DNA from 3 places in the Arthrobacter sp. PL16 genome. Region 1 is predicted to be linked to each of the others. Evidence: predicted binding sites of a transcription regulator. Region 1 holds the regulator's gene; each other region holds the start of a gene.
What was found. Region 1 encodes HrcA, which represses chaperone genes, less so after heat shock. Its sites were predicted from a motif close to TTNGCACTCGNNNNNNNCGAGTGCNAA; they were not measured.

Region 1 (9,615 bases):
GTCACCCGTGACGACCATCTTCGAACCGAAACCGAGGCGCGTGAGGAACATCTTCATCTGCTCGGGCGTCGTGTTCTGGGCCTCGTCGAGGATGATGAAGGCGTCGTTGAGCGTCCGTCCGCGCATGTAGGCCAGGGGCGCCACCTCGATGGTGCCGGCGGCCATGAGGCGCGGGATGGAGTCCGGGTCCATCATGTCGTGCAGCGCGTCGTAGAGCGGGCGGAGGTACGGGTCGATCTTGTCGTTGAGCGTTCCCGGCAGGAATCCGAGCCGCTCCCCCGCCTCGACGGCGGGCCTCGTGAGGATGATCCTGTTGACCTCCTTCTGCTGCAGCGCCTGCACTGCTTTGGCCATGGCGAGGTAGGTCTTGCCGGTACCCGCAGGACCGATGCCGAACACGATCGTGTTGCGGTCGATCGCATCCACGTAGGTGCTCTGGTTGAGGGTCTTCGGGCGGATGGTCTTGCCGCGGGACGACAGGATGTTGACGGACAATACCTCGGATGGTCTTGCCGCGCTCTGCGTCTTGAGCATCATGACCAGCTGCTCGAGCACCTGGGGGGAGACGGTTGCGTTGTTGCTGGCCATGGTGCGGATCTCGCCGACGAGGCGCTCCGTGCGCAGGACGTCCGCGGACGGTCCCGTGATGGTGAGCTCGTTCCCTCTGGCCTGGAGGCCGACGCCGGGAAAGGAATCCTCGATCAGGCGGAGGGCCTCGTCATTGGACCCGAGCGCCTGCACCATCTGCTCGGTCGAGTCGAAGATGAAAATCCTTGAGTCCAGCCCTGCTGCGTTGATGCCTGTTGAAGATTCGCTCATAGCTCGGCCGTCCGGCCTTCGATCGCCCCTCGTTCGAGTAGTCGTCCTGATGTGGTGTCGGGTCCGCCCTCCGGCGTGGCCGTTCTTCTCGAGCAGGCCGCACCAGCAGTGGCAGAAGCCTCAATGTTACGGCATACCGTTTATGTCAACAGGAGCGGACCCGTCTTGATTCCCTGGCCGCGGGCGTCGGACGGGTGTGTCCAGTCGTCCTGAGCTTTCGTCGCAATTCCGCAACGGCTTCGTATCGATCAGGTTTCAGTCAGGCAGAGGACTCTTTTCGGTGCGGACCGACCCCCGGCCCTGTGCCAAGCTGAATCAGGTCCGGCGAAGTCACGCCGTCCATCGACGGTGCCGGTCCCTATGTGGTCGGTGAGGACGCCGACCTCCGATGACCTGAATTCAAGCACCTCACTGGAACCGCGCCCGCATGCGCCTGACGAAAGGGGTCGAGCATGAGCCAGCACGACCCCCTCCGGAAGAACAGGTTGGGACTGCGCGGGATACTCCTGGTGTCCGGCGGCGTCCTCGTCGCAAGCAGCATCTTCTTCCTGCCCGACACCGGCCTGCTCCCGGGCAGCGCTTCGACGACGGACCTCGCGCAACCATCGCTGACGGCCGCGTCCAGCGAGGGGACCGATGGATCCTCCGACGCTGCCGTCCGGAAGCAGGGGGCCGCTGCCGGTCCCGCCGACGCGACCCAGCCGCTGCTGCCCGTCTACTGGCTCGGCGAGGTCGAAGGAACGGACCGTCTCTTCCGCGAGTACCTCGTCTCTCCCGCGGGTGCAACGGGCGATCCCATCTCCGAGGCCGTGCAGGTGATGACGGAGGGGCAGCCCCTGGACCCGGACTACCACTCGCCGTGGCGCCCGGCCTCGAGCGTGAGCTCCTCCATCTCGACCAAGAACGTGATCACCCTGGACATCTCCTCCGACTCGGTATCGAAGCGACTCGACGAGGACGAAGCGCGGCTCGCCCTGCAGCAGCTGGTGCATACCGCTACGGCGGCCGCCGCCCATGGCGGCCTCATCGCGGGAGGCGAAGCGAGCTCGGTCGTCGTCCTCGTCGACGGGGCAGCGAACTACCGGGCTTTCGGTGCCGTCGATCTCGGCGGGGAATGGACACGGGACCCGTCGGCGCTCGCGCCCGTGTGGGTGATAGACCCCCAGGAGGGGGTCGAGCACGACGCCGAGAGCCTGACCATCCACGGCGTCGGCCCCGCTACGGATGATTCGCTCGCCTGGCGCATCGACCGGAGCGTGGACGGCTCGGCCGCCGGAGACACCAACCTCTTCCGGGACGGATCCGTGGACATCTCGCCGCAGGACGGTGTGCCAGGCGCCTACTCCTTCTCGGTGACACTCCCCCCGGGTCAGTACGCAATCACCGTTTCAACGCCGTCCGGCAGCGGCACGGCCGAGGACTCGAAGACCATCACCATCCGCTAGCGGCCGCGGTGCTACCAGCGTCCCAGCAGGTGGTTCAGCAGGACGAGGGCCGCCGGACCGGCCGAGGACGACCGCAGAACGTGCGGCCCCAGGCGGGCCGACTCGGCACCGACCGCGCGCAGCTTCTCCAGCTCCGCGTCGCTGATGCCGCCCTCGGGTCCGACGACGACGGCGGTCGACGACGCGGCGGCAAGGCCACCGGTGGCACGGAGAGCGTCAATCCGGTCTGCGAGCGAGGCATCGGCATCCTCGTGGAGGACGACGACGCGATCGACGGATGCAGCCCATGCAGCCAACCTGGTGGTATCCATCACGGGGTGCACCCCGGGCACGAACGAGCGGCGCGACTGCTTGGACGCGGCAGCCACGAGCGATACCCACTTCTGCCGGCCCTTCTCCGCCTTGTCCCCACGCCACCGAACGATGCACCGCTCGGCGTGCCACGGGACGACGGCGTCGACGCCGAGCTCGGTGGCCGCCTCGACGGCCTGCTCGTCGCGGCCGCCCTTGGCCAGGGCCTGCACGAGCACGAGGCGGTGCAGCGGGGCCGGGTCCTGGCCCGCGGTCTCGATCATCAGCTCGATCGTTCCCGTACCCACGGCGGTGATGATCCCGCCGAGCCTGTAACCGGCGCCGTCGGAGACGTCGACCGGCTCTCCCACGGAGAGCCGGCGCACGGTCGCCGCGTGGCGTCCCTCGTCACCGCCGAGAACGAAGACACCGCCCGGACGCGCCACACGGACGTCCTCGCCCGACCCGAAGAACAGGGGACGCGTCATCGTCAGCGGTTCCCGAGTCGCTCCCGCAGCCGCGCGAAGACGCCGGACCCGCTGCTGGCCAGCTGGCCGTCCGTGTATTCCTCGCCGCGAAGCTCGGCGAGCTTGCGCAGGAGCTCCTCCTGCTGGTGATCGACGTTGCGCGGGGTCTCCACGTTCAGGTGGATGCGGAGGTCTCCCCTGCCCTGGTTGCGGAGGTGCGTGACACCGAGGCCCCGGAGCGTCAGGATCTCGCCGGACTGCGTCCCCGGCCTGATGGTCAGTTCCTGATCGCCGTCGTACGTATCGAGGCGCACGGAGGTGCCGAGTGCAGCGGCAGTCATCGGCACGCTCAGCGTGACGTGCAGGTCGTCGCCATCGCGCAGGAAGGTGGAGTCGGTGTTGACGCGGATCTCGATGTAGAGGTCACCCTGCGGCCCTCCTGCTATGCCGGCTTCGCCCTGGCCGCCCAACTGGATGCGGGTACCGGTACTGACACCGGCGGGGACCTTGATCGTGAGGGTGCGGCGCGCGCGGATTCGGCCCTCGCCACTGCACTCGTGGCAGGGGCTCGGGATCACGGTGCCGTAGCCCTGGCAGGTGCCACAGGGAGCGCTGGTCATGACCTGGCCGAGGATGGAGCGCACGGCACGCTGCACCTGGCCGGAGCCGCCGCAGATGTCACAGGTGCGCGGCGACGTGCCGGGCTGGCAGCAGGACCCGTCACATGTGGGACACACTTCGGCGGTGTCGACCTCGATCTTCTTGTTGGTGCCGAAAACGGCGTCCTTGAGATCGATCCGGACGTTGATGAGCGCGTCCTGGCCGCGGCGCGTCCGGGATGGGGCACCGCCCTGCTGGCCGCTGCCGCCGAAGAACGTCTCGAAGATGTCCTGGAAGGCGAAGCCCGAGCCCGAGTAGCCGGAACCGTATCCCGTGTCCGTCCCGTTCTCGTTGCCCGTGGTGTCGTAGACCCGGCGCTTCTGCGGGTCGGACAACACCTCGTAGGCGCGCGTGACGAGCTTGAACTCCTCGGCTGCGTCGTCTCCGGAGTTCACGTCCGGGTGGAGCTTGCGGGCGAGCTTGCGGTACGCCTTCTTGATTTCCTCCCCGGTCGCGCCCTGCGCCACACCGAGGACCTCATAGTGATTACTCACTCCTGCACATCACTTCCTGTTGGAAACTTCTGTCGTCTGCTCGCCGGCGAAACCGGCGGAGATGCGGGGACGCCGCTACTCCTCGAGGATCCTCGAGAGATAGCGGGCGACGGCGCGCACGGCGGCCATCGTCGTCGGGTAGTCCATCCGGGTGGGACCGAGGATGCCGAGCTTCGCACCGGCGTCCGGTCCGTAACCCGTCGCCACCACGGAAGCCCCGGACAGGCCACCGTAGGGATTCTCGCTTCCGATCCTGACCGAGATACCACGGGCGTCGTACTCCATCTCGGAGAGGAGCCGAAGCATGACGACCTGCTCCTCCAGTGCCTCGAGGATCGGGCCGATACTGAGCGGAAAATCGCCGGTGGACCGCGCGAGGTTGGCTGTTCCCGCCAACAGGATACGGTCCTCGCGGCCCAGGCCGGCAAGCTGCTCCAGCGCCTTGACGATCGTACCCCCGTGGGCCCTGAGGGCGGGGGGAAGCTGGGACAGTGCAACGCCGAGCTCGCCGGGGAGCGCAGAGAGCTTCACCCCGGACACGGCGGAGAGTATCCGCTGCTTGATCTCCGCGAGGTCGCCCTCCTGGATGTCGGGATGCGTGCGCACGATGCGCTGCTGCACGGTGCCGTTCGTGGCGATCAGCACGATCAGGATCTGCTGCGGTGCCAACAGGACGAACTCGATATGCCGGACCGAGGCACCCCCCGAGCGGGGGAACTGGACGACCGCGACCTGATTGGTTAGCTGCGCGAGCAGCCGAACGGTCCTGTCCATGACGTCATCGACGTCCTCCGCCCCCTCGAGCAGGGTCTGGATGGCCTTCTTCTCCGGCGCCGAGAGAGGCTTCACCTCGGAGATGCGGTCAACGAACAACCGGTAGCCCTTGTCCGTGGGGATGCGGCCTGAGCTCGTATGCGGAGCGGCGATCAGGCCCTCCTCCTCGAGGACGGCCATGTCATTGCGGATCGTTGCCGAGGAGACCCCGAGGTGGTGACGGTCGACAAGGGCCTTGGAGCCGACGGGCTCCCGGGAATGGACGTAGTCCTCGACGATGGCCCGGAGTACCTCCAGGCGTCGCGGTTCACTCACTCCTCAAGTCACCTCCGGGTTTGTTCCTACCTCACGATCAGGCTGTCCGGGTGGTTCCGAGCAGTTAGCACTCGACACACCCAAGTGCCAAGTCTAGTACGTCCCCACCGATTGTTAGTATTGGCAACCCGGGCCGCGGCAGACCGTCGGAGCCCCTGTTGGAAGGACGCGCTCGGGATGGACTACGGGTGGGGAGCACAGGACATCTCGGCTCCGAAGCGGGTGGACCTGCCCGATGTGCCTGTCGAGAAGGACATGGTCCTCGAGGATGTCCAGAGTGGCTTCGTCGGCGCGGTCGTTCGGGTCGAGAAGTCCGGGGGCCTGCACGTCATGGTGCTCGAGGACCGGAGGGGCAAGCAACGCAGCTTCCGGCTCGGCTACGGCTTCCTCCTCGACGGCAGGCCCATCCACGTCGTCGCCCCCGTCCTGGTGCCCGTTGCCGTCCCGACGCGAACGGCGTCCGGCAGCGTCCGGGTGGAAGGAGCCCGCGCGAGGACCGCCCGGGCGAGCAGGATCTGGGTCGAGGGCCAGCACGACGCCGAACTCGTGGAGAAGGTGTGGGGTGACGACCTACGGCTCGAGGGGATCGTCGTCGAACCGCTGCACGGCGTCGACGACCTCGAAGGGGCCGTCCGCGCCTTCGCACCCGGCCCCACGAGGAGGCTCGGGATCCTCGTCGACCACCTGCTGCCCGGGACCAAGGAGACGCGCATCGCGCAGAAGGCCATGACCGTGCCGGGTGCGCGGAATCATGTCCTCATCGTCGGACATCCCTACGTGGACGTGTGGCAAGCAGTGAAGCCGGGCGCCCTCGGCCTCGACGCCTGGCCCGTCGTGCCGCGCAACCAGGATTGGAAGACGGGCATCCTGGCCGGGCTCGGCTGGCCCCACCACAACCAGGCCGCCGTCGCGCACGGGTGGAAGCGCATCCTCTCGAGCGTGAGCACCTACTCGGATCTCGAGCCGTCCCTGCTCGGTCGCGTCGAAGAGGTCATCGATTTCCTGACTGCTCCGCCTGGCGCAGCCTGAGGCTTTGCAGTCGAGCCACCACGTATCCTTGAAGCACAGTCACGGCGGAGGAGTTCCGCCAGCCAGCAAAGGAATACCGTTGTCCAATACCGCCGACCACCAGCACCACGGACGGGGCGAGTCCCGACCCGCGTTCGAGGGCACGCCGGCCAACGCCCTCCCCCTCACGGCGTCCGAGGATCGCCAGTTCGCCACCCTGGCGCACTTCGGCGGGATCCTGGGCTTCATCCCGTCCCTGCTGATCTTCCTCATCTTCAAGGACCGCGGCCCGTTCACGGCGCAGGAGTCGAAGGAAGCGCTGAACTTCACGCTCCCGCCGACGATCCTCGCCCTCGTAGCCTGGTTGCTCTCACTCGTACCGGAGATCGGCGGCATCTTCGCCGTTCTCAATGCGCTGATCTGGGTCACGATCACGATCCTCTCGGTGAACGCAGGGATCCAGGTAAACCGCGGGCGGCCCTACCGCTACGCCCTGAACCTGCGCCTGATCCGCTAGGCCGCGTCAGGCCGTCGACCGGCCGGCCTGATATCGGCGGTGGCAAAGCGCTCTCCTATCCCTGCGACAGGTCCTGTCCGTCAGGCACGCGTGCGGGATCCTGTCCGTCAGTCGGGCAGGAGCCGGCGCACGACGGCGTCGGCCAACAGGCGGCCCGTGAAGGTCAGGATCACGCGGCCCGCGAAAGCGGCAGCAGGCTCTACGAGGCCATCGGCGATGAGCCCGGCAACGGCCTTCCTGCCCGACGGCGTCAGCGTGTCGGTGCCCAAACCCTCCCGCAGACGGACTCGAAGCATGACGTCCTCGACGTAGCGATCGCCGGCGGACAGGACCTCCCGCCCCGCGGCAGGTGATCTGCCGTCGCCCAGAGCGTCGGCGTAGGCGCGTGGGTGCTTGACGTTCCACCAGCGGGTACCACCCACATGGGAGTGCGCCCCCGGGCCGGCACCCCACCAGTCACTGCCACGCCAGTAAGCGAGGTTGTGACGGCACTCGTCGTCGGGCGTCCTCGCCCAGTTGCTCACCTCGTACCAGTGCAGGCCTCCGGCCGTGAGCATCTCCTCGGCGAGGGCGTACTTGTCCGCGTGGTCGTCGTCGTCGATGGGCGGGACCTGTCCACGGCGGATGCGCGAGGCAAGCCGCGTCCCCTCCTCGATGATCAGGGCATACGCGGAGATGTGGTCGGGACCGTAGGACAGTGCCGTGGACAGCGACGTCCGCCAGTCCTCGAGCGACTCACCAGGGGTGCCATAGATGAGGTCGAGGCTCACCCTCAGCCCTGCCTCCCGGGCCCATTGCACCGCCTGCGGCACGCGTTCGGGCGCGTGCGTCCGGTCGAGCACGGCCAACACATGCGGCACTGTCGACTGCATACCGAAGGAGACGCGGGTGAAGCCGGCGTCGCGCAGGACCTTGAGCGAGTCCGGTGTGACGGAGTCAGGATTTGCTTCCGTCGTCACCTCTGCGTCCGGCGCGAGCCCCCAGCGGTTCCGGGCGGACCGGAGGATCGCTGCGAGATCCTCGGCCGGAAGGAGGGTCGGCGTGCCACCGCCGAAGAAGACCGTGGACAGCGGCCGGGCGGGGACGCCCGATGCCTCGAGTGCGCGTTCACCGAGCTCCAGCTCGGCAAGCACCGAGCCGGCATAGGCGTCCTGTGATGCGCCGCCACCCAACTCCGTAGCCGTATAGGTGTTGAAATCGCAGTAACCGCAGCGGACTGCGCAGAACGGGATGTGGACGTAGAGACCGAAGTCCCGCGCTGCGGCGCCGCGTGCGGACTCCGGCGGCAGCACCCCGTCCTCGGGTGCTGGCAGGCCGAGCGGGAGGGCGCTAGGCACGACCCGCCTCCTTGGAACTGTTCGGCGTCACTTCTTGGATTTGTCCTTCGACTCGTCCGACGACAGAGCCGCGATGAAGGCTTCCTGGGGCACTTCCACGCGTCCGACCATCTTCATGCGCTTCTTGCCCTCCTTCTGCTTCTCGAGCAGCTTGCGCTTACGCGTGATGTCGCCGCCGTAGCACTTGGCGAGGACGTCCTTGCGGATCGCCCGAATGCTCTCGCGGGCGATGATGCGCGCCCCGATGGCGGCCTGGATCGGCACCTCGAACTGCTGGCGCGGAATCAGCTCACGGAGCTTGCCCGTCATCATGACGCCATAGGCGTAGGCCTTGTCACGGTGGGTGATGGCGCTGAAAGCGTCCACCTGCTCGCCCTGCAGCAGGATGTCCACCTTCACGAGATCGGCGACCTGGTCACCGTCCGCCTTCCAGTCGAGCGACCCGTATCCGCGGGTCTTCGACTTCAACAGATCGAAGAAATCGAAGACGATCTCCGCGAGCGGGAGCCGGTACCTGATTTCGACCCGCTCCTCGGACAGGTAATCCATGCCCCCGAGGACGCCCCGGCGCTGCTGGCACAGCTCCATGATGGCGCCGATGAACTCCGACGGCGCGAGGATCGTCGCGGACACCATGGGTTCGCGTACCTCGGCGATCTTGCCGACGGGGTATTCGCTGGGATTGGTGACCTTCAGGGCGCGCTTGTCCTCGAGGGTCACCTCGTACTCCACGTTCGGTGCCGTTGAGATGAGGTCGAGGTTGTACTCGCGCTCCAGCCGCTCGCGGGTGATCTCGAGGTGCAGCAGGCCGAGGAAGCCGACACGGAAGCCGAATCCCAGCGCCGCCGACGTCTCGGGCTCGTACACGAGGGCGGCGTCGTTCAGGGTGAACTTGTCCAGGGCGTCACGCAGCACCGGGTAGTCGGTGCCGTCGAGCGGATAGAGACCCGAGAAGACCATGGGTTTCGGATCCTGGTACCCGCCCAGGGAGGTGGCAGCCGGCTTGGCCAGGTTCGTGACGGTGTCACCGACCTTGGACTGGCGGACGTCCTTCACACCCGTGATGAGGTAACCGACCTCGCCTACCCCAAGGCCCTTGGACGGCTTCGGCTCGGGCGAACTGACGCCGATCTCGAGCAGTTCGTGGCTCGCCCGGGTGGACATCATCTGGATGCGCTCTCGCGGGCTGAGCTTGCCGTCGACGACCCGCACGTAGGTGACGACGCCGCGGTACGTGTCGTACACGGAGTCGAAGATCATGGCACGGGCAGGAGCATTCGGGTCACCGGTCGGCGCGGGAAGATCGCGCACGATCTTGTCCATGAGGGCCTCGACGCCGACTCCTGTCTTGCCGGACACCATGAGGACGTCCTCGGGCTCGCCGCCGATGAGGCTCGCCAGTTCTGCCGCGTATTTCTCGGGCTGGGCAGCAGGGAGGTCGATCTTGTTGAGTACCGGGATGATGGCGAGGTTGTTCTCCATCGCCAG
Region 2 (10,681 bases), 620 kb from region 1:
CAGCGCCGTGGTCACCGCGATGAGGTCGGCGGGTGCGAGCTCGACATCGAGCCCGCGCCGGCCGCCGGAGACGAAGACCGTGGAGTGGTCGAGGGCGGATGTGTCGATGACCACGGGAGAGGGCTGACGCTGCCCGATGGGCGAGATGCCACCGACGACATAGCCGGTGCGCCGCTGGGCGGCGGCTGGATCCGCCAGGACCGCCTTGCGTCTGCCCAGCGCAGCGGCCAGCGCCTTGAGGTCGAGCGACCCGCTGACCGGGACGACGGCGGCGACGAGAAGGTGGTCGACACCCACCATCAGGGTCTTGAGGACCCGTGCGGGGTCGACGCCCAGCGCCTCGGCGGCTTCGAGTCCGTAGGAGGACACGCCGTCGTCATGGTGGTACGGCCGGGCGGTGAAGGCGATCCCGGCAGCCGAGAGGGCGGCGAGAGCGGGGGTGCCGCGGGAACCGGTCCAGGTCCTGCCCACGGCGCCTCCTTCGGATAGTGGAAAGCCGTTGCTGGGTAATCTACGCGGTCCTAGGTGGCGGCGCCCCCGCCCGGCGCGGCGAGCGTGTGCAGCGGGCCGTCGTCGAACGCCTCGAGCAGTGCCCGGATGTCCTTGTAGACCTCGACCGCTCCGGCGTCCCGCAATTCCGCCTCGCTCGTACCGCCCGACGCCAGTCCGATCGTGGGGATCTTCAGCTCGGACGCCGCCAGCACGTCCCACACCGAGTCGCCGACGAAGACGGCGTTCCGCGCTTCCAGCCCGCCGGCGTCGAGCGCTGCCTGCAGGATGTCGGGGGACGGCTTGCTGTTCTCGGCGTCGGAGGAGCTGGTGGCCGCGGTGATGGCGTCGTCCGCGTCGATGATGCCGCGGAGGACGCCGAGTTCCTGCTGGGAGGCGGAGGAGGCGAGGACCACGGTCAGGCCGTCCTCGGCACAGCGACGGACCAGCTCACCGGCGCCCTGGAAGGGCCGGAGCGCAGGCCAGTAGGCCGAAAAGATCGCGCCGTGCGTCGAGTCGAGCTCGGTGTCCTGGTCCGGGTCACGGTCCTCCCCGAGCAGGTGCTCGACCAGCTTGTCCCCGCCCATCCCGATGGCCCTGTGGATCTCGGCCAGCGGGACGTCGTGCCCGAAGCGGCGGAAAGCCTGCCACCAGGCGACGGTGTGCTGGTAATTGGAGTCCACGAGTGTCCCGTCCACATCGAACAGGACCCCGTGCCGTTCCGTCGCTGATTCCGTGCCGTCTGCCATGTGTCCGCCTTCCACCCGTCGAAATTGGTTTCCCCACGAGTGTAGGAAGGCAGGGGGAGACCATGCGGTGCATTGTGGTGCTTGCGATGGGCGGCGAGATGTGGCCTCGCCAGGGGCATGGCTAGGCGGACGGAACGGGCTCGACGACGATCGCCACGCGGTCGTCGCCGATGCGCGTCAGGACGAGGGTGGCCTTCTTCCGGCCCTTGCCCGAACCTGTCAGCAGCTGCTTGCGGACCTCCTCGGGAGTGACGGAGGTGCCCCGCTTCTTGATGTCGAGCACGCCGATACCCTCGGAGCGGACCCAGGCCTTGAGCGCCTTCACGTTGTAGGGCCGCACCTCGAGTACGCGGTAGGCGCGGGCGAACGGGGTGTCCGTGTACGTCGGCGCGCAGATGTAGGCGATCATCGGATCCAGGAGGTGACCGCCCAGCTGCCCGGCGAGGTCGGCGACGAGTTCGGCGCGGATGACGGCGCCGTCGGGCTCGTAGAGGTAGCCGCCGGGCTTCCCGACGCCGGCGGTGGGGCCCTCACCGAAATCGGCCGCCGACGCCATTTCCGCCGAACCCCGCGGCCCGATGACGAGGGCAGCCCGGCGCACGCCTTCGCGGCGCAGGGCGTTGAACCATAGCGCCACTTCGGTGACGTCGCCGTCCACCGACACCCACTGTGCCTCGCAGGTGCCCGGGATGGACTCGTGCGGCATGCCCGGCCCCATCTTCACGCCCACCGGCTTCCCGCTGTCGGCAAGTCCCTGCGCGAAGGACAGCGGAGGCGAGAAGGCCTCGGGATCGAAGAGTCGGGACATACCCGACGACGTCGTCGTCCTGCGCGCCGGGTCGAGCCAGACGCCGTCGTACTCCGCCGTGTCGACGAAGGAGGCGTCGGCGTTGACCACGCGCGCGTTCGGGAACGGCATGAGGTTCATCGTCGCCGCGGCGGCTGTCGTCTCGTCGAGCTCGACGGCGGTCACCTCGCGGTCGAGGGTGGCCAGGGCCATGCTGTCCGCGCCCAGCCCGCACCCGAGGTCCGCGACCGTCACGAGGCCGGCGTCGACGAAGCGCTGTGCGTGGCGTGCAGCGACCGTCAGGCGGGTGGCCTGCTCCAGCCCCGCCGTCGTGAACACCATGTGGTCGGCGAACGGACCGAACTTCGCCGAGGCCTTCGCCCGCAGCCGCGACTGGGTGAGGGCGGCGGCAACCACTTCGGGGGAGTGCCCGGCCTTCCGCAGTTGCTCCGTGAGGCGGAGGCTGTCGGCTTCGGTGTAGGGGCCGAGGGAGTTCAGCAGCTCCCAGCCCCCAGGAGTCAGGATGTCTGCGATGTTGTCCGGGGCCATGCGGCCAGCCTAGGCGAAGTACACGCCGATCCTGTTGCCGCGGATCAGCTCCACCTGGATGTCCACGTCGTAGACGTCGCGCAGCACCTCCGGCGTCATGATCTCCTCGGCCGTGCCCTGGTGGATGAGGGCGCCGTCGCGCATCGCGATGATCGTGTCGGAGTAGCAGGACGCGAAGTTGATGTCATGGATGACCAGCACCACGGTCTTCCCGAGGTCGTCGACGAGCCGTCGGAGCAGGCGCATCATGTCTACCGAGTGCTTCATGTCGAGGTTGTTCAGCGGCTCGTCCAGCAGGATGAAGTCCGTGTCCTGCGCCAGCACCATCGCGATGAAGGCGCGTTGCCGCTGTCCTCCCGAGAGCTCGTCGACGAACCGGTCTGCCAGCTCGGTCATGTCGAGGTACTCGAGCGCACGTTCGATGTGCTCGCGGTCCACCACCGTGGGTCTGCCGCCGTTGTGGGGGAAGCGGCCGAACCCCACGAGGTCGCGCACCGAGAGCCGGACGGTCAGCTGGTTCTCCTGGCGGAGGATGGACAGCGTGCGGGCGAGGGTCTGGCCGGAGGTCGTGCTGACGTCCAGTCCGTCGACATGGACCGTACCGGCGTCCAGCGGCAGCAGCCTGCTCATCATCGACAGCAGGGTGGATTTGCCGGCACCGTTCGGCCCGATGATCGAGGTGACGCCGCCCCGCGGGATGGTGGCGCTGACGCCGTCCACCACCGTGATGGCGCCATAGCGCTTGGTGGCGTTGTCGAGGGTGATCACCGGACACGGCCTTTCAGGAGGAGGGCGAGGAAGACGAGGCCGCCGGTGAACTCGATGACGATGCTGAGCGCGGTGTCGAAGGCGAACACCTGCTCGAGGACCAACTGGCCTCCGACGAGGGCGATCACGCCGAGCAGGACCGCGATCGGCAGGACGACGACGTGGCGGAACTGGCTGCACAGCTGGTAGGCGAGCGCCGAGACGAGGAGCCCGAAGAACGTCGTCGGACCGACGAGGGCGGTGGAGACGGCGACCAGCACGGAGCAGATCACGAGCACGAGGGTCACGGTGCGCCGGTAGTCGACGCCGAGACCGACGGCCGTGTCGCGCCCCAGCGCCAGGACATCGAGGCGGTGCCGCAGGCGCCACGCCGGTACGCAGAGTCCTCCGACGGCGACCGCAGAGATCAGCAGCAGGGTGGGGTCCACGCGGTTGAAGCTTGCGAAGAACAGGTCCTGCAGGATGATGTACTCGCTCGGATCCATGAGGCGCTGGAGCAGCGACGAGGCGCCGCGGAAGAACACGCCGAAGACGATGCCCACCAGCAGGAGCAGGTGCAGGCTGCGTCCACCTCCCGTGAAGAGCCACCGGTAGAGCATCGAGGAGAAAGCGACCATGAGGGTGACTTCCACGGCGAAGCGGATCGGCGGGCCGAGCGTCAGCAGCGTGGAGGCGCCGAGGGCGAAGGCCAGTGAAGTCTGGATGAGGATGTAGAGGGCATCGAGCCCCATGATCGACGGCGTCAGGATCCGGTTGCCGGTCACCGTCTGGAACAACACCGTCGACACCCCCACGGCGACGGCGACGAGCACCATGGCGCCGATCCGGTTGAGTCGCCGCGGCAGGACGTAGGCGAGGTTTCCCTCGAGGCCGACGAGCAGGAAAGCCGCCACGAGGGCCGCGGCGGTGACGCCGAGGACCACCAGCCAGACTCGCGGAGGAAGCGTCCGCACGGGTCTCCGTGCCGTCTGCACGACGGCGGCGGGAAGGGCCCCTGTCCTACCGCGCACCGGCGGTCCTCCTCACGAGGAGCGTGATGAACAGCGCGCTGCCGACCACGGAGACGATGACGCCCACGGGCACTTCGTAGGGCAGGCGGATGACCCGGCCGAGGATGTCGCACAGCAGGACGAAACCGGCGCCGAACACGGCGATCCAGGGCACGGCCCTGCGCACGTTGTCGCCGATGAGCAGGGACACCAGGTTGGGGACGATCAGCCCGAGGAAGGGGATGGAACCGACCACCACGACCACCACGGCGCTGATCAGACTCACCAGCACCAGTCCGAGGTTCATGGTGCGGCGGTAGTTCAGGCCGAGGTTGGTCGTGAACTCCTCGCCCATCCCGGCCACGGTGAACCGGTCCGCGCAGATGTAGCCCACGACGGCGAGGGCGGCGACGATCCACAGGAGCTCGTAGCGGCCGCGGATGACGCCGGAGAAATCGCCGATCATCCAGGTGTTCAGGGTCTGCAGGAGATCGAAGCGGTAGGCGAAGAAGGTGGTCACAGCCGAGATGACACCGCCGAGCATGATGCCGACCAAGGGGACGATCAGGGTGTTGCGCAGCGGGATGCGGCGGAGCACGACCAGGAACAGGGCGGTCCCCGCCATGGCGAAGAGGGCGGCGACGACCATTTTTCCGACGATCGGAATGGCGGGCAGGAGCAGAGTCGCCACGAGGATGCCGGCCGTGGCGGACTCCACCGTGCCGACGGTGGACGGCTCCACGAACCGGTTGCGCGCCATGAGCTGAAGGATGAATCCCGCGATACTGAGCGCGACACCGGCCAGGATCACGGCCAGGGTGCGCGGGATCCGGCTCACGAGGAAGGTCTGCCAAACCGCGGCGTCTCCCGCGAGGAGATCGGCCGGTGAGACGTCGGACACCCCGACGAAGAGGCTGATGAGGGCAAGCAGCAGCACGGCTCCGGCGGCCAGCCACAGGGCGGGCGGTCGGACGGAGCCGTGCTGCTGTGCCGGTTGCTTCGACCGGAACATGAGTGTTGCCAAGAGGTACCTGCCGAGGGGGAGCAGTGTGCCGATCAGGCCGCGACGGCCTCGTTGACCGCGGACACCATCGCGTCGAGGTTGTTCAGGCCATAGCCGATCAGGTACCAGCTCGCGGAATCGAGGTAGGTGACGGCGTCGTTCTTCACGGCGTCGGTGCCGTTCACGAGTTCGTTGTCCAGGACGGCTGCACCCGCCGCGCCGGCCTCGCCGACGGCGGCGTCGCGGTCGATGACGAACAGGTGCGCGGGATTGACATCGGCGATGTACTCGAACGAGACGGCCTCACCGTGGGTGCCCTCGGACTTCACGTCCGCGGCGGGCTCGACGCCCAGGACATCGTGGATGAGCCCGAAGCGCGACCCGGACCCGTAGGCCGTTACCTCGCCCGCACTGGTCAGCAGGACCAGGCCGTTCCCGGCGGATGCAGCGGCCTCCTTCGTCTCGCTGATCCCGGTCTGGAGGTTCGCAAGGCGCTCGGTCACTTCGTCCTCGAGGTCGAAGATGCGGCCGAGTGCTTCGGTGTGCTCGGTGAAGCTGGCGATCGGGTCGGCGGCATCGACACTGAGGTCGATCGTCGGTGCGATCTCCGACAATTGGTCATAGGAGTCGGCCACGCGGCCCGAGATGATGATCAGGTCGGGCTCGGCGGCGGCGATCGCCTCGAAATCCGGTTCCTTCATGGAGCCGATGTTCGCGGTGTCGCCCCCCTCGTAGTCCGACAGCTGGGCGGGCAGGGTTCCCTGCGGTACGCCGGCGACGTCGACCCCGAGTGCATCGAGCGTATCGAGAGCGCCGAGGTCGAAGGTGAAGACGTTCTGGGGGTCCACGGGTACTTCGGTGGTTCCCTGCGCGTGGTCGATGGTGACCGAAGCGGCTGTTGTGGGCTCACCTGCCGCTTCGGAGGATCCACCGCATCCCGAGAGGGCAAGGGTGGCCGCGGCGGCGGCGGAGAGGACGGCGAGTCGCACATGTGCCATGGATTGGCTCCGGAAGGTAAGGGCCGGGCAGGGCCGGCGGTGGAAGTAAGGAGTGCCTTACCTTCTCGAATGTAGAGGGAAGCCGGTGAATTACGCAAACGAAGCGTGACCTATTTGATGGATGGCAGCCGCCCGCGGTGGCGGAATCCGCAACGGCTGGCACTCGCCTTGACCGAGTGCCAGCCGTTGCATACAGTCAGGACTGGCACTCACTCCCTGTGGGTGCTAATCCCGAGGGAAGCGTTCGCCGGCACCGCGACGACGGTTCACGCCCAGCCCGACGGCCTATATTCCATTGGTATCGAACGCAAAGGAGAGCCCGAGTGTCGGTCTCTATTAAGCCCCTTGAGGATCGTATTGTTGTCCGCCCCCTCGAAGCCGAGCAGACCACTGCTTCCGGCCTCGTCATCCCGGATACGGCCAAGGAGAAGCCCCAGGAGGGCGAGGTCGTAGCAGTTGGACCGGGTCGCGTCGACGACAACGGTAACCGCGTCCCCGTCGATGTCGCCGAGGGCGATATCGTCATCTACTCGAAGTACGGCGGAACCGAGGTCAAGCACGGCGGCCAGGAGTACCTGGTGCTCTCCGCCCGCGACGTCCTCGCAGTCGTCGTCAAGTAGTACCCCGAACGGAGAAGCCCCGGCCCGCGATGGCCGGGGTTTTTTCTCGCTGCACAAGCCTGAAAGGAATCAACAATGGCAAAGCAGTTGGAATTCAACGACGCCGCCCGCCGTGCCCTCGAGGCCGGCGTGGACAAGCTCGCGAACACCGTCAAGGTGACGCTGGGCCCCCGTGGACGCAACGTCGTGCTCGACAAGAAGTGGGGCGCTCCCACCATCACGAACGACGGCGTCACGATCGCCCGCGAGATCGAACTCGATGACCCGTACGAGAACCTCGGCGCTCAGCTGGCCAAGGAAGTAGCCACCAAGACCAACGACGTCGCCGGTGACGGAACCACCACCGCGACGGTCCTCGCCCAGGCTCTCGTCAAGGAGGGCCTCCGCAACGTGGCCGCCGGGGCCGCACCAGGACAGCTCAAGCACGGCATCGAGGTCGCGGTCGAGGCCGTCGCCAAGCGCCTGCTGGAGAACGCCCGCGAGGTCGTCGGCCAGCAGACCGCGAACGTCGCGTCCATCTCCGCCCAGAGCACCGAGGTCGGAGACCTCCTCGCCGAGGCTTTCGAGAAGGTCGGCAAGGATGGTGTGATCACCATCGAGGAGTCCTCCTCCACGCAGACCGAACTGGTCCTCACCGAGGGCATGCAGTTCGACAAGGGTTACCTCTCGCCGTACTTCGTGACCGACGCGGAGCGGCAGGAAGCCATCCTCGAGGACGCGCTCATCCTGATCAACTCGGGCAAGATCTCGTCACTGCAGGAGTTCCTGCCGCTGCTGGAGAAGGCCCTGCAGGCAGGTAAGCCGCTGTTCATCATCGCCGAGGACATCGAGGGCGAAGCGCTCTCGACGCTCGTCGTCAACAAGATCCGCGGAACCCTGAACGTCGTCGCCGTCAAGGCTCCCGGCTTCGGTGACCGCCGCAAGGCCATGATGCAGGACATCGCCACCCTCACGGGCGCGCAGGTCGTCTCGCCGGATCTCGGCCTCAAGCTGGACCAGGTGGGCCTCGAGGTGCTCGGTTCCGCTCGCCGGATCACCGTCACCAAGGATGCGACCACGATCGTCGACGGCACCGGCAGCGCGTCCGACGTCGCCGACCGCGTGGCGCAGATCCGCGCAGAGGTCGAGCGCACCGACTCCGACTGGGACCGCGAGAAGCTCCAGGAGCGCCTCGCGAAGCTCGCCGGCGGAATCGGCGTCATCAAGGTCGGCGCAGCTACCGAGGTCGAGCTCAAGGAGAAGAAGCACCGCATCGAGGACGCCGTGTCCTCGACGCGTGCGGCTCTCGAAGAGGGCATCGTCGCCGGTGGCGGCTCGGCCCTGGTCCATGCCGGCAAGGCACTGGACACGGATCCCGACGTGCTGGCACTCGAGGGCGACGCGGCCACCGCTATCGGCCTCGTCCGCCGCGCCCTGGCCCAGCCGCTGCGCTGGATCGCCGAGAACGCCGGACACGAGGGCTATGTCGTCGTCGCCAAGGTCTCGGACCTCGAGGTGGGTCACGGCTTCAACGCCGCGACCGGCGAGTACGAGAACCTCGTGGACGCCGGCATCATCGACCCGGTGAAGGTGACGCGCTCCGCACTGCGCAACGCTGCCTCCATCGCCGCGCTGGTACTCACCACGGAGACCCTCGTGGTCGAGAAGCCCGAGGAGTCCGACGGCGCAGAAGGCCACGGCCACTCGCACTAGGACACGGGGGCTTCTGGCCCCATCGGCAGTTTCAGAAGCACCCCGGCGCATACCCGCGCCGGGGTGCTTCTGTGTCCGAAGCTTCCAGTGTCGGGCCCGGCGTCCGTGACGGCCCACAGCCCTGTGCCGGCTGCCGATGTACTCCCTAGCATTGTGGAACGACGACGCTCAGAAGGAGGGGGAGGCGTGGCACGACGACTGTTCGGCGAGATATCGCCGCTGACCTACCGCATCGCGACCGAGCGGATGATCCTGCTCAGGCATGTACGGAACCTGCGGCAGAAGGGCACCCTTGCGATGACGCGGCCGCAGGAGGAACTACCCGTCACGGTCTACCGGCATTCCTCGTTGATCCGGCGAAGGCTCGGCAACGTCGACACGGAGTTGCAGGACAACAAGGCGATGAGCCTCGGTCTGACAGCACCGAAGATCGACGGCATCCTGATCGCCCCTGGTGAGCGCTTCTCGTTCTGGAACCTGGCGGGCCGCTGTTCGGCCAAGGAGGGCTACAGGGAAGGGCTCACCATCAGCAACGGTGAACCGACCCGCGGGATGGGTGGCGGGATGTGCCAGTTCACGAACCTGCTGCACTGGATGGTGCTGCACAGTCCGCTCACCGTCGTGGAGCACCACCACCACAACGGGCTGGACCTGTTCCCGGACTACAATCGGCAGATCCCCTGGGGCACCGGCACCTCGATAGCGTTCAACTATCTTGACTACCAGGTCGAGAACCGCACGCCGTACCTGTTCCAGTTCCGCACATGGACGACGGACGAGTATTTGCGGGGCGAGCTCCGCGCCGACCGGGAGTTGCCGACCAAGTTCCACATCAGGGAGCGCGACGCGTATTTCTACGAGCAGGAGGGTGAGGTGTACCGCCACAACAGGGTGTTCCGGTCCGAGCGCGACAAGCGCACGGGGCTCGAGCTGTCGGATGAACTGATCCTCGAGAACGAGGGCCGGATCGCCTACGACCGTTCACTGGTCCGTGCAACGATCCTTCCTGCGCGACCCGCCCCAAGGGATACCACCCCCTGATCGACGACGGAGCCCGGTACTCCTTCGAGTACCGGGCTCCGTGGTGCTACCCATCGTGTGGGGTGGCGCTGGTCAGGCGTCGACGACGATCGCGGTGACGACGGGCTGGCGGTTGTAGAACCGGCGCATCCAGTTGGCCGTGGCCCGCTCGATGATCTCTTCCGGATCCTGGCGACGTCCGCCCTGTCGGTTCGACGCGGCGTCGCGCAGGGCCTTCTCGACGGCTGCACCGGCCTTGTCGAGGTCCTCGTCGGAGCAGGAGAAGCCCTTGGTGAAGAACTCCGGGACCTCGACGAGGTCGCCGTTGTCGGGGTCGATGATCGCGAGGACCGTGACGACACCCTCCTCGGCCAGGCGGCGGCGCTCCACGAGGTCCTCCTCGGTGATGCCCCCGACGCTGTCCCCATCGACGAAGACCAGGCCCGCCTCGACCTTGCCCGAGATCGTGGCGCGACCGCGGACGAGGTCCACGGTCACCCCGTCCTGGGCGAGGACGACGTTGCGGGGATCGACGCCGGTAGCGACGGCGATCTCCGAGTTGGCGCGCAGGTGGCGCCATTCGCCGTGTACCGGCATGACGTTGCGGGGCTTGACGATGTTGTAGCAGTACGCGAGTTCACCGGCACTGGCGTGCCCGGAGACGTGCACCTTGGCGTTGCCCTTGTGGACGACGTTCGCGCCGATCTCGGTCAGGGCGTTGATGATGCCGTAGATCGCGTTCTCGTTGCCCGGGATGAGTGAGCTGGCCAGCAGGACGGTGTCGCCCTCGCTGATGCGGATCGCATGGTCCTTGTTGGCCATGCGCGAGAGCGCGGCCATGGGCTCGCCCTGGGAACCGGTGCAGATCAGCACCACCTTGTGGTCGTCGCTGCGCTCGAGCTTCTTGAAGTCGACGAGCAGTCCCTGCGGGATGTTCAGGTAACCGAGGTCCGCGGCGATGGTCATGTTGCGGACCATCGAACGTCCCACGAACGCCACCTTGCGGCGGTGGCGGTG
Region 3 (10,681 bases), on a different contig from region 1:
AACTCGTCGATGATTCCCGGAAGTTCATCGGTGCTGAGGGCATGGGGGACGGGATACGGGTGCTTCCCGGTGCTTGTGCGCGTGGTGCCGGCGATGGCGATGGCGCTCGGAGCGACCACCTGGTAGCCACCGTTGGTCTCGGGGTGGGTCACGCGACCCGCGTGCATGACCTGCGCCACGATGCGGCCGCCGTCGGCATGCACGGCATCGGTGACGCGCTTCCAGCCGGCGAGCTGCTCGTCCTCGACGAGACCGGGCTGGCCGGGGAAGCCCTGTCCGGCGTGGCTCGGGTAGGTTCCCTCGCTGACGATCAGGCCAAGGGAGGCGCGCTGGCGGTAGTGCTCGACGACGATGTCGCCGGGGATACCGGCATCGCCGGAGCGGACGCGGGTCAGGGGCGCCATGACGACGCGGTTGGGCAGTTCCAGTGTGCCGAGCGTGAGGGGGGAGAACAGTTTCATATGTTCCTACTTTCCTGATCGGGGTGCGAGCCGGTTCTACTGTTCGGTAACCGGGCGCCACCGGGTGCTATTCCGGCTGTGTTCGGTGTCACGTAGCCGATCAGGCGCGCGTGCGGCCCGAGCCAGGTGGCATCCGGGCGGCGGCACCCTGGCGTGGCCGGGTGCGAACATGACGAAGCCCCGGGCTGGACCCGGGGCTTCTGCAGCGGAGGGACGGCGACGGACGTTACTTGATGTCCTGTTCGTCCATGGCGTTGAGCGGCGATCCGCCGCGATTCGCCGGATCATCGCTGGCATCGACCTCGTCGTCCTCCATCATGCCGAAGTCGACGTCCGCCGCGGCTTCGCCGAGCATCGGCTCCTCCGGTGGATACTGCTCGTCCCCGTGCCGGTAGCGGGCCTCGGCCGTCTCCTCGCGGAGGGTCTGGTCACTGAGGACGCCTTCCTCGCCGACGCCGGAGACGCCGTTCTCGTCGAAGTCGCTCTCGTCGTCGCCCGTCTCGGTGGCGCCGGGCTCGTCCTGCAGGAGTGGATCCTCCTGCCAGCGGTCCGGGTTGAGCTCAGCCGCATCCTCGTAGCTGTCCGGCTGGCCCTCGAGGACCGGGTCGAAGGCTTCGGGGGCAAGCGAATCATTAGGCACCTCGGGCTCCTCGCCCACGATAGTCAGTTCCTCATCGGGAAGGTTCTCTGTCATCTTCTCTGCCTTTCGTCGGTGCTGTGCATCCTTGGATCATCAGCCTACTGATGATCCTGCCCGGGCGACAGTCGGCGCCGTCGCCCGGGCAGGACTCGGCACGTCTAGGCGTGGTCACGCCAGCTGTGCATGGGTTCGAATCCGAGGAGGCGACGGGCCCTGTCGATGGACAGGAGGGTCTCGTGCCGGCCCACTTTCCGCGTCACCCGGACTCCGGGAAAGACCTCGGCGGCCAGTTCGGCACTTGGGCGGCTCATCACGGTGTCCGCTGCCGCGATGATGAAACGGTCAAAGCCGGGCGCCGCGTTCTGCAGGGCGCGCTCCACGGCCTGTGCGCCGTCACGCCCATCGATGTAGCCCCACAGATTCCACTTGCGGGCCAGGGCATCGGCATCGAAGGCTGGGAACTCGGCGTAGTCCTCCGGATCCATGACGTTCGAGAACCGCAGCGCCGTGATGCTCAGCTCCGGGTCCCAGCGGGCCAGCTCGATCGCGAGTTGCTCCTCGAGGTGCTTGACGAGGGAATAGGTGCTCTCGGGCCGGGCCGCGTACTCCTCGTCCACCGGAATGTAGGGCGGAGGGGTGTCGAAGGGCAGGCCGAGCACTGTCTCGCTCGAGGCGTAGACGATTCGTTTGATGCCTGCCCGCCTGCATGCCTGGAAGACGTTGTAGGTGGCCGCCATGTTGTTGTGGAAGGTCGCCGAGTCCGCTTGGAGGCCGGGGGCCGGGATGGCGCCCAGATGCACGACGGCGTCGAGTCCGGTGTGCATGTCGTCGACGCCGAGGAGGGCATCGATCACCTGCCCGTAGTCGCGCAGGTCGATCCGGAGGAAGGATGGGCTGCGTTCCCCGAACTGATCCAGCTCGAGGACGGTGTGGCCGGCGCCGCGCAGTCCGCGCACCACGCTGCGCCCCAGCTTGCCGTTCGATCCGGTGACCGCGACTGTGAGGTCCGCCATCAGACGGGGCGCGTCTCGGGCGAGACGGTCTTCGCCACGTCGGTCTCGGCGAGGTCGCCGATCGCGTCGTCGATCGCCTTCATGACGTCGTCCTCGAGCTTCACACCGGCGGCGACGGCGTTCGATTCCACCTGCTCCGGCCGTGACGCCCCGATGATCGCAGAGGCGACGTTCCTGTTCTGCAGTACCCAGGCGATGGAGAGCTGCGCCATGGTGAGACCTACGCCGTCGGCGATGGGCGCCAGTTTCTGGACGCCGGAAAGGACGTCATCGCTCATCCAGCGCTTGATCATGTCGGCGCCACCCTTGTCATCCGAGGCTCGGGTGCCCTGTTCAGGCTGCTGGCCCGGCAAGTACTTGCCGGTCAGGACGCCCTGGGCCACAGGGGACCAGACGATCTGCGAGAGGCCGAGTTCCTCCGACGTCGGCACGACCTCGCCCTCGATGACGCGCCACAGCATCGAGTACTGGGGCTGGTTCGAGATGAGCTGGAAGCCGAGGTCCTTGGCGAGGGCGTGCCCGTCGCGGATCTGCTGGGCGGTCCACTCACTGACACCGATGTACAGGGCCTTGCCCTGGCGCACGATGTCGGCGAACGCCTGCATCGTCTCCTCGAGGGGCGTCTCGTAGTCGTACCGGTGGGCCTGGTAGAGGTCCACGTAGTCGGTCTGCAGGCGTTGCAGCGACCCGTCGATGGACTCCATAATGTGCTTTCGCGAGAGTCCGACGTCGTTGGGGCCCTTGGGCCCGGTGGGCCCCCAGACCTTCGTGAAGATTTCGAGCGACTGGCGGCGCTCGCCCTTCAGCGCCTCTCCGAGGACGGTCTCCGCAGCCGTGTTGGCGTAGACGTCAGCGGTGTCGAACGTGGTGATGCCGACATCGAGCGCGGCGCGGACGCACTGTGTGGCGACGTCGTTCTCGACCTGGGAGCCGTGCGTCAGCCAGTTGCCGTAGGTGATTTCCGAGATTTTGAGTCCGCTGTTTCCGAGATATCTGAAGTCCATGATCCTGATGCTAACCACCCTGATCAGGCGAGTACAGGGCAATCCGTTCACTCAGGCAACATTCCTGTCATGCTACGCGGGAGGGTGATGTGCAGCCGCTAGACTTGAGGGCGTCCTTCCGTTGCCGCCCACCAGTGAATGAGGAATCTTGGTCCACTTCAGCGCTCGTTTCGCCACCGGGACAGAGCAGCAGGACTGGGATTCGCTCGTCACGGCGAACCCCGGCGGGGGCAACATGCTCCAGTCCGCAGCGTTCGCGGAGGTCAAGTCCCACCACGGCTGGAGGCCGAGGTTCGTGGTGATCGAGGGCGGGGGGTACACCAGCCACACGCTCATCCTCGAGAAGAAGGTGCCCCTGATCGGGGCGCTGTGGTACCTCATCAAGGGCCCGGCAGTCACCGAGGCGGCCCACGTGCCCGCAGCGGCGCAGGCGGTCGCCGACCTAGCGCGGCGGGAGAAGCACAGTGTCTTCGCCATCAAGGTCGAACCGGACCTCGTCGACGGCCCCGAGGTGCGCGAGGCCTTCCGCGCGGCCGGACTCGTCAAGACCTTCAACCTGCAGCCCAATGACAGCACGGCCATCCTGGACACGACGCCGGAGTCCAACCAGTTGCTGCGGAACCTGCACTCCCGCGGGCGCAATGCGGTCCGCAGGGCTATCCGCGAGGGCGTCGAGGTCCAGCGTATGGAGCCGACCGAAGAAACGTTCCGCGCCATGTACTCGCTGATGTCGCACATCGAAGACCGATCCGCCGCCCGCATGCGCTCGTTCGAGTACTACAGCCGCTTCTGGCAGAACTTCGTGGACGCAGGCCAGGGCCGCTTCTACTTCGTCCATGAGGACGGTCAGCCCTCGGTCGGCGCGTTCGTCATCAACTACGGCTCGAAGGGCACGTACAAGGACGGTGGGTCGCGTCCCGGCCGTACCCAGTACGGCGACTCGCACCTCGTCCAATGGACAGCCATCAACGATCTCAAGGACGAGTTCGGGATTGTCGAGTACGACTTCTGCGGCACCCCGCCGAGCGACCAGCTCAAGGACACGAGCCACCCGCACCACGGGCTCGGGCTGTTCAAGACGAGCTTCACCAAGACCGTCACGGACTATGCCGGCTGCTACGACCTCGTGGTCAGCGGCTGGAAGTATCGTGTGTGGAACACGATCGCTGAACGTGTTGCGCGCCAGGTGCACTGGCGGCGCACCCACCAGCCGTTCTACTGACCTACCATCGCGGACTGCTGCGGTGAAGCACGCATGAAAGGCGGCTGTGAAAGACGGTTCCACACCTGGGGACGGCCGATCGCCTTCCACCAACCCTTCGCCCGTGGCGGAGGCCCTGCCCGTGATCAAGCGTCCCTTCGATCCGTCCGAGAACGAGAAGAAGAAGATGGCGGGCGCTGCCGGTGGAGGTAAGGGCCCTCGGGTGCCGGCCCCGCCGAAACGCCCGAAGGCGGAGCCGAAGGCAGCACAGCAGGGTCGCCAGCGACGACCAGCGTCCCGCCCTACCGATGCGCTGCCCACCACCCCGCACAGCGTTCCACCGTCCGGCCGTTCCAACGCCGCCGCCCGCACCATGCTGCGCCGGCTGGTGCAGGGGGAGGCTCCACCGACCCAGGCGATGAGCATCGTCGAACGCCTGGCGGGAAGTCCCTACGCGAACCCCATGATGCACGTGGGCGGCCCCGACGCGAGCGCGCGCAAGGCGCTCGACTTCGCCCTCAACCTGGCCGAGACCATGTTCCGATACGGAGCGGGTGCGCTCGAGGTGGAGACGAGCATCATCGCCGTGACGGCTGCCTTCGGGCTGGAGAACATCGAAGTGGACATCACGAACCAGTCGGTGGTGCTGAACTACTCGGCCAAGGACCAGACTCCGACAACGGTCCTGCGCGTGGTGCGTTCCTGGACCAACAACTACGCCGGGCTCACGGCCATCCATCGGCTCGTGTCGGACATCGCCGGCGGTGGCGTCTCACGGACCGAGGCGGCGCAACGGCTCGACGAGATAACGCACCGACCCAAACCCTTCCCGCGCTGGATGGTCACCGCGGCCTTCGGCATCTTCGCTGCGGCCATCGTCGCCTTCGTCGGCGGAACGCCGCTCGGATCACTCATCGGCTTCGTGAGTTGCATCCTGGTGGACCTGGTGGGCCGCAAACTCGGCGAGTGGCGTGTCCCGGAGTTCTTCGCCGTGGCCACCTGCTCGGTCCTCGTGACACTGATCGCCATGATGTTCTGGTGGATGCAGGTACCGATCGCCCCTGCGCTCGTGGTGGTGGGTGGCATCCTCCTGCTCCTGCCGACGGGTCGGCTCGTGTCCGCCACACAGGACGCCATCAACGGGTTCCCGGTCACAGCTGCTGGCCGCTTCCTCTCGGCAGTCCTGATCTTCGCGGCACTGGTCGCCGGTATCGCCGTCGCCCTCGTGGCAGGGAACGCGCTGGGCATACCGCCCCTCGAGGTCCTCGAGTCATCGGGCTCGCAATATCCGTGGCCGGTGGTGGCCGTGCTGACCTTCATCGCCGTGGCAATGATCTGTATCGCCGAGCAGACGGACGTGAAGCTGGTGATCCCGACGTCGCTCGTCGCCGTCGCGGGGTACCTGCTCCTGATCAGCGCCACGGCCGCGGGAGTCGGGTATCGGCTCGCCCCGGCCCTCGCCGCCATCCTGATCGGGGCGCTCTCCCGCGTGGTCGCCCTGCGCCTCGGGGCTCCACAGCTCGTCGTCGCCGTACCCGCGGTGCTGTTCCTCTACCCGGGGCTGACCATCTTCCGGTCCATGTACATGCTCACCCTCGACTCCCAGGTGGTGAACGACGGCGCCCTGGGGCTCTTCAACGCGCTGACCGTGGTGCTCGCGATCGCGGCGGGAGTGGTGCTCGGTGACAACCTCGCCCGACCCTTCACGCGCAGGCTCAGTTCCGACGAGAGACAGCGGAACCGGCGGCGCTAGGGACGCCGGCGTCCGACGGCTCGCACTGCTGTGCCGGGGGCTCTGCGCCGTGGTTCTGTTGATGGCAGCGGCCACCGGTCCTCCTCCCGGCCGGGCGATGTGCTGCCGCGCCTGTTCGTCACGCGCCTACGCCGCGCCTGTTCGTCACGCGCCTACGCCGCGCCTGTTCGTCACGCGCCTACGCCGCGCCAGTTCGTCACGCGCCTACGCCGCGCCAGTTCGTCACGCGCCTACGCCGCGCCAGTTCGTCACGGGCCTACGCCGAGCTAGGACCGGCCGAGGTCCTCGACCAGTCGATGGGATCGGCGCCCTGCTGCACCAGCAACGCATTGGCACGGCTGAAGGGCCGCGACCCGAAGAAGCCGCGTGAGGCCGAGAGCGGGCTCGGGTGCACGGACTCGACCGTCGGCGTGGTGCCCAGCAGGGGCTTCAGGCGGAGAGCATCCTTCCCCCACAGGATGGCGACGAGGGGACCGCCCCGAGCCACGAGTGCCCGGATGGCCGCGTCCGTCACGAGTTCCCACCCCCGGCCCCGGTGCGATGCGGTCTCGCCGGCGCGGACCGTCAGCACGCGGTTGAGGAGGAGTACGCCCTGTTCCGCCCATCCGGAGAGATCGCCCGACGGCGGCACGGGGGAGCCAGTGTCGGACGACAGCTCGCGGTAGATGTTGGCGAGGCTGCGGGGGATCGGCCGCGTCGAGGGATGCACGGAGAAGCTCAGGCCGACCGCGTGGCCGGCGGTCGGATACGGATCCTGACCCACGATGACCACCCGCACCCTGTCGAGCGGTGTGGTGAAAGCCCGCAGGATGTCCCGGGCATCGGGCAGGATGCGGTGCCCCGCGTCGAGGTCGGAGGCGAGGGACGCTGCGAGCTGATGCAGGACGGGCTCGACCGGCTCGAGTGCTGCGGCCCAATCGGGACTGACCAGATCACCGATCGAGGCCGGTGCCGCGAACGGGAAGACCGACTCGTTGGGTGAGGGAGCAGTGTTCCCCGGCCTTCCCGGCGGGCCGGCTCGGCGGTTGGACGCCCTGTCGGGGAGTGTTGCAGGAAGATCGAAGAGTGCGCCGTCGTCGTGGACCATGCCCCCATTCTGACGTGCCGGACTGCGGGGGTTACCGCGAATGACACGCGTGTAATTCCCCTCTACCATGGGGTGACACGTGTGCGAGAAGGCGAAGAACGGAAGGCGGGAGCGGACATGGCGGAACCACAGCGGCATGTAGACGGCCCGGCCTCCGGACAGGATCCAAGGCTGGCGTTGGGCGACCGCGAGCAGCGCATGCTCGCACTCGAGCGCGAATGGTGGAAGTACTCGGGCGCCAAGGAACAGGCGATCCGCGACCTGTTCAACATGTCTGCCACGCACTACTACCAGCTGCTCAATGCGCTCATCGACACGGAAGCAGCGCTCGCACACGATCCGATGCTCGTGAAGAGGCTGCGTCGCCTGCGATCGACCCGCCAGAAGGCCCGCTCGGCGCGCCGTCTCGGCGCGGACATCTAGACCTGCCCGCACCCTCGACGAACGAAGGATCTCCCCTCACCCATGACAGACCATCCGCGGGACGAGTTCGACAAGGTCCCGGAGGCTTCGGCGCGCCAGGGTGTCCACCGCGAGCGGCTCGTCCCCGCTTCGTCAAGCGGCCTCGCGCTCAAGATCACTGTCGGGATCCTGGCCCTGCTGATCGGCCTGGGTGCCTACTTCATCCTCCCGCGCCTGGGCCTCTTCGCCGGTGGCGACGGTGCTTCCATGACCTCAGCCTCCTCGAGCGCCGATGGGTCGCCGGCCGGAGGGACGGCGGATCCCCCGGAATCGGCCGAGGCAGCCCCGGACTCGAGTGCGAGCTCCACGAGCGGGCCCGACGACGGTTCCACGAAGGAGCCGGACAACGAGCCGACGGCGTCCAGCGGCGCGGACCCCGCGGGGAACGCGGACCTCGCCCAGACCGTGAATGTGCTCAACGGTACCGGCGCGCCGGGCCTGGCCAGTGTTGCGGCCGGGCGTCTGGAATCTGCGGGCTGGAGCTCAGCACTTCCCGGCAACTGGGCGGGCGCCCCTCTCGACTCCTCGGTGGTCTTCTACAACGGCGAGGCGCAGCGTGCCAGTGCCGAAGCGGTGGCAGCGGATCTCGGGATCTCGGATTCCGTCGACAACCCGGACATCTCGCCGGACATCTCCGTAGTGCTCGGCCCCGAGTTCCAGTAGGCCCGGCTCTCTGCCGGTGACGAACCGAGGTCTGCCATCAGTCCTTCAGCGGGATACCGTTCGCGTCCCTCCGGAACTGCTCGGTCCCGACAAGGATCATGATGCCCTCGATCAGTCCCCAGATACCCGCAGCGATGGCGCTCAGGCCGAAGGTGAAGATCGCTCCTACCGTCGACATGAGGATCTGGATGATGCCGATGGTGGTGAAGCCGAGGTAGAACCGGTGGATGCCGAGGGATCCCAGCAGGATGCCGAGGATGCCCGCCACCACGCGTGATTTCTGGGGAGCGTAGGGCTGCCCGAAGGGCCCTTGGTTGTACCCGCCCTGATTGTAAGGACCCTGAGCGGAGGGCGACTGCTGATACTGGCCTTGTGGGTACTGGCCTTGGGAGTACGGTCCCTGGGAGTACGGTCCCTGGTGGGAGGGCGGCGATGGATACGGGTTCGGCTGGTAGGGACTGTGCGCATCGGCAGGGGGGCCGTAGCTGCCCCGACCTGACGTGCCCTGTCCGTACCCTCCGCCATAGTTGCCATGTCCGTAGGTGCCTTGCCTCTGCCCGCTGCGGGCGTCGTCCCCACCCTGGCCGGGAGCGCCCTCGCCAGGGGTGCCCGGATCCGCGGAGTCCTCGGGAGACGAGGGCGGGGTAGCGGAGTAAGGCGGGGTATACGGGTTCGCGGGGGTCGCCCCCGATCCGTCCGTACTCGTTGCGTCCGCCTCGGGTGCGGGGGTGTGGTGATCGTCTCCGACGGGTTTGCCTCCCATGCCCTGCTCGTCGTGGTTTCCGCTGTCAGGGCCGGTTGCTGGCGTCGACACGATGCCTCCTGTTGCTTGTGGTCCGCCCAACCTATGCCCTGAGGGGAATCGGCGCCATGGCGGGCACTGATCGTGCCCGATCCTTCTGGGGAGGAGGTGCCGGGACGCGCTGCAACAGGTTGCACTCAGTGGGTGGGAGTGCTAATTATTGAGTTAGCACTCGCGCGCGCAGACTGCTAAAGCTGTGCGTGGTGGGTGAAGCAGGCAAACCTGTGTGGTGGGGGTGGAGCCGGAACGTGAAAGAGATCGTTCAGGCGCTGCCCGGCCGTCGCGGGCACCACACGCAGGCAAGCATCATGTGCTGAAATGCAACCGTCCCCGAAAGGACCTACGCCGTTATGGCCAAGATCATTTCTTTTGATGAAGAGGCCCGCCGTGGCCTCGAGCGAGGCCTCAATATCCTCGCTGATGCCGTCAAGGTAACGCTCGGCCCCCGTGGTCGCAACGTCGTGCTCGAGAAGAAGTGGGGCGCGCCCACCATCACGAACGACGGCGTGTCCATCGCCAAGGAGATCGAGCTCGACGATCCGTTCGAGAGGATCGGCGCCGAACTCGTCAAGGAAGTCGCCAAGAAGACGGACGACGTCGCAGGCGACGGAACCACCACCGCCACCGTGCTCGCCCAGGCCCTCGTCAAGGAAGGCCTGCGCAACGTCGCGGCCGGAGCGGACCCCCTGAGCCTCAAGCGCGGCATCGAGAAGGCCGTCAAGGCCGTCATCGACGAACTCCTCGCCTCGGCCAAGGAAATCGAGACCAAGGAGCAGATCGCCGCCACGGCGTCCATCTCCGCCGGCGATACGCAGATCGGTGACCTGATCGCCGAAGCGCTCGACAAGGTGGGCAAGGAAGGCGTCATCACCGTCGAGGAGTCGAACACCTTCGGCCTCGAGCTCGAACTCACCGAGGGCATGCGCTTCGACAAGGGCTACATCTCGGGCTACTTCGTCACGGATGCCGAGCGCCAGGAGACTGTCCTCGAGGATCCGTACATCCTGATCGTCAACTCGAAGATCAGCAATGTGAAGGACCTGGTTGCTGTCCTCGAGAAGGTCATGCAGTCCGGCAAGCCGCTGCTGATCATCGCCGAGGACGTCGAAGGCGAAGCACTCGCGACCCTCGTGGTCAACAAGATCCGCGGCACGTTCAAGTCCGTCGCCGTCAAGGCTCCGGGCTTCGGTGACCGCCGCAAGGCGCAGCTCGCCGACATCGCCATCCTCACCGGTGGTCAGGTCATCGCGGAGGAGGTCGGACTCAAGCTCGAGACCGCCACGCTCGACCTGCTCGGTACCGCCCGCAAGGTCGTCGTCACCAAGGACGAGACCACCATCGTCGAAGGAGCCGGCGACGCCGACGCCATCGCCGGTCGCGTGGCCCAGATCCGTGCCGAGATCGAGAACTCCGATTCGGACTACGACCGCGAGAAGCTGCAGGAGCGCCTGGCCAAGCTGGCCGGCGGCGTTGCAGTCATCAAGGCCGGCGCCGCTACGGAGGTCGAGCTCAAGGAGCGCAAGCACCGCATCGAGGACGCCGTCCGCAACGCGAAGGCGGCCGTCGAGGAAGGCATCGTCGCCGGTGGTGGCGTT

Region 2: a site for HrcA is predicted at 6,489-6,515, ahead of groES (co-chaperone GroES). Genes of this name have one in related genera too.
Region 3: a site for HrcA is predicted at 9,252-9,278, ahead of groL (chaperonin GroEL). Genes of this name have one in related genera too.

What each region holds. Positions count from the first base shown of each region.
Region 1 covers NZ_JAXCIC010000001.1:688,995-698,609, reverse strand. The annotation lists gene RCH21_RS03205 (PhoH family protein) at 1-819, opposite strand, end outside; gene RCH21_RS03200 (GerMN domain-containing protein) at 1,272-2,264, shown strand; gene RCH21_RS03195 (16S rRNA (uracil(1498)-N(3))-methyltransferase) at 2,276-3,043, opposite strand; gene dnaJ (molecular chaperone DnaJ) at 3,046-4,176, opposite strand; gene hrcA (heat-inducible transcriptional repressor HrcA) at 4,252-5,265, opposite strand; gene RCH21_RS03180 (DUF3097 family protein) at 5,443-6,294, shown strand; gene RCH21_RS03175 (DUF4870 domain-containing protein) at 6,374-6,790, shown strand; gene hemW (radical SAM family heme chaperone HemW) at 6,898-8,127, opposite strand; gene lepA (translation elongation factor 4) at 8,155-9,615, opposite strand, start outside.
Region 2 covers NZ_JAXCIC010000001.1:63,476-74,156, forward strand. The annotation lists gene ybaK (Cys-tRNA(Pro) deacylase) at 1-471, opposite strand, end outside; gene RCH21_RS00350 (HAD family hydrolase) at 522-1,238, opposite strand; gene RCH21_RS00355 (THUMP-like domain-containing protein) at 1,360-2,574, opposite strand; gene RCH21_RS00360 (iron ABC transporter ATP-binding protein) at 2,584-3,342, opposite strand; gene RCH21_RS00365 (iron chelate uptake ABC transporter family permease subunit) at 3,339-4,352, opposite strand; gene RCH21_RS00370 (ABC transporter permease) at 4,342-5,355, opposite strand; gene RCH21_RS00375 (siderophore ABC transporter substrate-binding protein) at 5,388-6,332, opposite strand; gene groES (co-chaperone GroES) at 6,656-6,952, shown strand; gene groL (chaperonin GroEL) at 7,028-8,644, shown strand; gene RCH21_RS00390 (VanW family protein) at 8,831-9,685, shown strand; gene RCH21_RS00395 (ribonuclease J) at 9,758-10,681, opposite strand, start outside.
Region 3 covers NZ_JAXCIC010000010.1:46,725-57,405, reverse strand. The annotation lists gene RCH21_RS15725 (alkene reductase) at 1-461, opposite strand, end outside; gene RCH21_RS15720 (hypothetical protein) at 688-1,155, opposite strand; gene RCH21_RS15715 (NAD-dependent epimerase/dehydratase family protein) at 1,260-2,114, opposite strand; gene RCH21_RS15710 (aldo/keto reductase family protein) at 2,114-3,118, opposite strand; gene RCH21_RS15705 (lipid II:glycine glycyltransferase FemX) at 3,267-4,340, shown strand; gene RCH21_RS15700 (threonine/serine exporter family protein) at 4,507-6,072, shown strand; gene RCH21_RS15695 (uracil-DNA glycosylase) at 6,329-7,159, opposite strand; gene RCH21_RS15690 (DUF3263 domain-containing protein) at 7,277-7,582, shown strand; gene RCH21_RS15685 (LytR C-terminal domain-containing protein) at 7,625-8,284, shown strand; gene RCH21_RS15680 (TM2 domain-containing protein) at 8,322-9,098, opposite strand; gene groL (chaperonin GroEL) at 9,437-10,681, shown strand, end outside.